DNA from 2 places in the Micromonospora sp. WMMC273 genome. Region 2 is predicted to be linked to the other one. Evidence: riboswitches for the same ligand, from Rfam matches in the RefSeq annotation. Region 2 holds a riboswitch; the other holds the start of a gene.

Region 1 (2,382 bases), 1.5 Mb from region 2:
GATTCAGCCGGGCCTGCTGTGCCGCCGCTCGCTCCGGGTACGCGCCGCGCCGCCGGTCCCCGGCGCGCAGTGCGGCGAGCCGGCCGCGTACGGTGTCGTCGCGCCATGCGGCGGGGGTGGGCGGCAGCGGCTCGGGCAGGGACGTGGTGCCGTTGCGCAGCGCGCGGCCGAGCCGAACGACCTCATCAACCTTCTGCCGGGCGAAGGCGAGCCGCTGAACCAACGCCGGGTCGAGGGCGGTCTCGGCGGACAGGTCCTCCGGCACGTGCAGCAGCGAGCACGAGGTGGACACGGCGACGTGGTCGGCGAGGGCGGCAACGGCGGCACCAGCCGCAACGGCGGCGCGCAGGTCGGTACGCCAGACGTTGCGGCCGTCGACGAGGCCGGCCACGATCGTCTTGCCGCGCAGCGGTCCCGCACCGGCCAGCCGCCGCAGGTTGCCGGGCCCGGCCACCAGATCCACGCCGACCGCTTCGACCGGCGTGTCGAGCAGGGCGGGCAGCGCGTCACCGAGCTCGCCGAAATAGGTGGCGACGAAGATCGCCGGCCGCTGTTCCACCGCGCCGAGCCGGGTGTACGCCTCCCGCAGCGCGTCGATCTCGGCGGTGCTCCGGTCGGCGACGTAGGCGGGCTCATCCAGCTGCACCCACCGCACGCCCGCCGCAGCGAGGGATCGCAGGATGTCGGCGTACACGTCGACCAGGTCGGTCAACCGGTCGAACGGTTCGCCGCGCGCCTCGGTGGGCTTGGCCAGCAGCAGGAATGTGGCCGGCCCGACCAGCACCGGCCGGCTGTCGATTCCCAGCTCGCGGGCCTCACGGTACTCGCGCAGCGCCTTGTCGGGATTCGCCGCGAAGGCGGTGTCGGAGCCGATCTCGGGAACCAGATAGTGGTAGTTGGTGTCGAACCACTTCGTCAGTTCGAGCGCCGGCTCGGCATCGACGCCCCGGGCCATGGCGAAGTAGGTGCCGAGATCGCCGAGGCCGAGCCGGGCGAACCGGTGCGGGATCGCGCCGACGGCGACGGCCGTGTCCAGCACGTGGTCATAGTAGGAGAACGTGTTGGACGGGATCGCGTCCAGGCGCGCGTCGCGCAGCGTCCGCCAGACCTTCGCCCGTAGCGCGGCAGAGGTCGCCGCCAACTCCTCGGCGTCGATCCGGCCCGCCCAGTAGGCCTCGACGGCCTTCTTGAGTTGCCGGTTGCCCCCGATACGCGGATAGCCCAGCACGGTGCTCTGACCGAATGCGGTACTCATGGAGATCCCTTCCCTCGAAGCACACGAGGCCGATCGGGGCAGGGAGGGAAGAGGTACAGGCGGCGTACCGGCTTCCGCACCGGCCGTCCCGAGCGACCGTCGGCGGCGCACACCGGACGGTGCACGCGGTGCGGGCAGGTCTTCGGACTCGCGGGCGCGACCGGATCCACCCGGTCACCTACTGGCCGTCGCTTCCCAGACCTCACGGTCCAGTGCTTCGATGACGGCTGTCGTTCCCACTCACCGCTGCGGGGCAGTCCCGGACTCACACCGGGTTCCCTCTTACGACGCCACACCCGTCACGGGCACGGCGAACCAGCACCGTTGTTCATCGTATGGGGCGGTGAGCCGACGTGGCCGGCGCGTCCGCCCTGCGGGACGGCAAGCCGTCGCGGCGGGTGGCGGGAGCGACTCGCGGTCGGCCCCCGCCCTCGTCGCAGGGCCGGTCAGCCCTTGCGCCACTTCTGGTTGGCCGTGCCCCCGCAGTCCCAGAGCTGGAGCCTCGCGCCGTCGCCGCCGTTCCAGTCCTTGATGTCGACGCACTTTCCGGCCTGGAGGTTGACCAGGTCTCCGGCCGCGTTCAGGGTGAACTGCTGGGCGCCGGTGCCGTTGCAGGTGTAGAGCTGCACCGCCGCCCCGTTCGCGGTGGAGCCGGCGTCGATGTCCATGCACTTGTTGTTCTGGCTCTTGAGCGCCGTGCCGCTGAACGTCCACTTCTGCGCGCTGGTGTTGTTGCAGTTCCACATCTGCAGCGGCGCGCGGTCGACGAAGTTGGAGCTCGGCACGTCGATGCACTTGTTGTTCCAGTTGCTGACCACTGGCACCCCGGTGGCCGGGGTGCCGCCGCCACCGCCGGTGAACGGGCTGAGGATCAGTCCGGCCGAACGGGGGTCGCCGTCGTGCACCAGCGACTCGAATCCGCCGACGTCGTCGAAGGCGAACGCGTACGCCCGGCCGTCGGTCATGTTGGCGTGGATCAGGCGGGCGTACTGGTTGGTGGGGTTGCTGCGGTAGAAGTCGGCGGCGTTCGTGCTGGGCTGGGTGTCGATGGTCCCGAGTGTGCCGCGGTTGAGGGCGGCGCAGAGCGTACGCGAGATCGGGCCGACCACCTGGTCGTTCGGCGCGGG
Region 2 (2,382 bases):
TCGCGGCGCGTCGACCGGCTCTGCGCTGTCGCCTTCGTCGCGCTCGGCGTCCGGCTGGCCGTCGGCTGACGTGCCGGGCGGCGCGGAGCCGGAGGGCCGGCCGCCCGGCTCAGCCGGCACGCGCTGCCGTCTCCCGGGATGCCGGCACGACCGGCGTCCCGGACGCGGGCGGCCGCTCGCGGTCCAGGTGCAGGCGCAGCAACACCCAGCCCAGCGACACGGCGCCGATGAACACGTACGCGGGCTGGGTGCCGAACGTGTCCCAGCAGGTGTGCAGCGTGACGGCGGCGGCGAAGGTGAGCAGGAATGCCGCCAGTCTCCGGCCGCCGGGCGCGGCGGCGAACGTGAACAGCGCGGCGGCGGTCAGCCCGGTCCAGGCCAGGTGCGCGGCGGGCGCGGTGAGACCGCGCACCAGCAGCGTCCGCTCGACCGCGCCGAGGTTGCCCTCCGACCCGACGAAGACGGCGAACGCGTACCCCACGGTCTCCAGCGCGGCGAACCCGGCGCCGGAGGCCACGCCGATCACCAGGCCCTGCGCCGGGGACGGGTGCCGCCGCCACAGCAGCAGGATGCCGGCCGGCACGATCAGCTTGGCGGTCTCCTCGGCCAGGCCGACGAGCGCCATCGGCAGGACGCCGAGGCGGTGCAGCGTGCCGTACTCCAGCCAGCCGGCGGCGACCACGCCGACCACGCCGCCGAGGAGCGCGGCGACGCCGACGACGGAGCCGGGGACCGGGCGGCGGGCCGGCCGTCCCTGGGCGAAGGCCAGGAACGTGGCGGGCGCGACGCACGCGCCGAGCACGATCAGCGCCGGTACGAACGTGACGGTCCCGGTGCCGGCCAGTGTCTCCAGCACCAGCAGGTGAAGCCCGACGCCGACGAACAGGACCGCCACCCACGCCCAGCGGCGCCCGGTATTCCCCATACGCCGAGTATCGCGCCCGCCGGGTCGCGCCGGAATCGGGGGTAGGCACTGTGGACAGTGAGATCATTCCGACACGCCGACACGACATCTGGTGTTGCACACAAGCCCTCACCGCCATATATGGTGGTGCCGCAGCTGGTTCGGCCGAGCCCTCCGGGGCGGGGCCGAGGCAAGAGGGAACCCGGTGGGAATCCGGGACTGCCCCGCAGCGGTGAGTGGGAACGACAGCCGTCAACAGCACTGGGCCACCGGCCTGGGAAGCGACGGCCGGTAGGCGACCGGCGACCCCGGTCGGGCCCGCGAGTCCGAAGACCTGCCAGCGCGCCGTACGCCTCCGCGTACGGCGGCCGGAGGTCGCGCGGGACGACCGACGCCAGCAGCCGGGCCGGCCGCGCCGTGCCCGTTGGCGTCTCCCGCCGTCTCCAGACGGTGACAGCGAGGAGAGGTCATGACTGTCGTGCAGGAGAGTCCCCCGTCCGCCACCGGCGGGTCCGAGGCCCGCCGGCCGGCGATGCGGGTACGCAAGCGGGACGGCGACACCGAGCCGGTGGACGTCGGCAAGATCGTCCGGGCGGTCGAGCGCTGGGTCGCCGACCTGGACGAGGTGGACCCGCTGCGGGTGGCCACCAAGACGATCAGCGGGCTCTACGACGGGGCGACGACCGCCGAGCTGGACCGGTTGTCGATCCAGACCGCGGCGGAGCTGATCGGCGAGGAGCCGCAGTACTCGAAGCTGGCAGCAAGGCTGCTGGCCGCGTACGTGGACAAGGAGGTCCGCGGTCAGGGCGTGGCGAGCTTCAGCCAGTCGATCGCGTACGCGCACGGGCTGGGCCTGATCGGCGACGAGACGGCCGCGTTCGTGGCCCGGCACGCCCGCAAGCTCGACGACGCCGTGGACCCGGACGCCGACAGGCGGTTCGAGTACTTCGGACTGCGCACGGTGGCCGACCGCTACCTGCTGCGGCACCCGCAGTCGCGGCTGGTGGTGGAGACGCCGCAGTACTGGCTGCTGCGGGTGGCCTGCGGGCTGTCCCGCACCCCCGGCGAGGCGGTCGGCTTCTACCGGCTGATGTCCAGCCTCGCGTACCTGCCCAGCTCCCCCACGCTGTTCAACTCCGGCACCCGGCACACCCAGATGTCGTCGTGCTTCCTGGTCGACTCGCCGCGCGACGAGCTGGACTCGATCTACGAGCGGTACCACCAGGTGGCGAAGCTGTCGAAGTTCTCCGGCGGCATCGGCATCGCCTGGTCGCGGGTGCGCGGCCGGGGCGCGCTGATCCGGGGCACGAACGGCCGGTCCAACGGCATCGTGCCGTTCCTCAAGACGCTCGACGCCGGGGTGGCAGCGGTCAACCAGGGCGGCCGGCGCAAGGGCGCGGCCTGCGTCTATCTGGAGCCGTGGCACCCGGACGTGGAGGAGTTCCTGGAACTGCGGGACAACACCGGCGAGGAGTCCC

The links. Region 2 has a riboswitch for cobalamin ahead of O7611_RS10500 (ribonucleoside-diphosphate reductase subunit alpha). Riboswitches for the same ligand answer to the same signal wherever they lie in the genome.
Region 1: it holds a riboswitch for cobalamin, as region 2 does, so the genes downstream of both, metE (5-methyltetrahydropteroyltriglutamate--homocysteine S-methyltransferase) here and O7611_RS10500 (ribonucleoside-diphosphate reductase subunit alpha) in region 2, are expected to answer to the same signal.

The regions. Positions count from the first base shown of each region.
Region 1 covers NZ_JAPZBE010000001.1:3,793,115-3,795,496, forward strand. Annotated here, with positions in the region: gene metE (5-methyltetrahydropteroyltriglutamate--homocysteine S-methyltransferase) at 1-1,255, opposite strand, end outside; cobalamin riboswitch at 1,372-1,590, opposite strand; gene O7611_RS17535 (beta-1,3-glucanase family protein) at 1,702-2,382, opposite strand, start outside.
Region 2 covers NZ_JAPZBE010000001.1:2,244,035-2,246,416, reverse strand. Annotated here, with positions in the region: gene O7611_RS10510 (LysE family translocator) at 1-69, shown strand, start outside; gene O7611_RS10505 (PrsW family glutamic-type intramembrane protease) at 110-925, opposite strand; cobalamin riboswitch at 1,045-1,259, shown strand; gene O7611_RS10500 (ribonucleoside-diphosphate reductase subunit alpha) at 1,374-2,382, shown strand, end outside.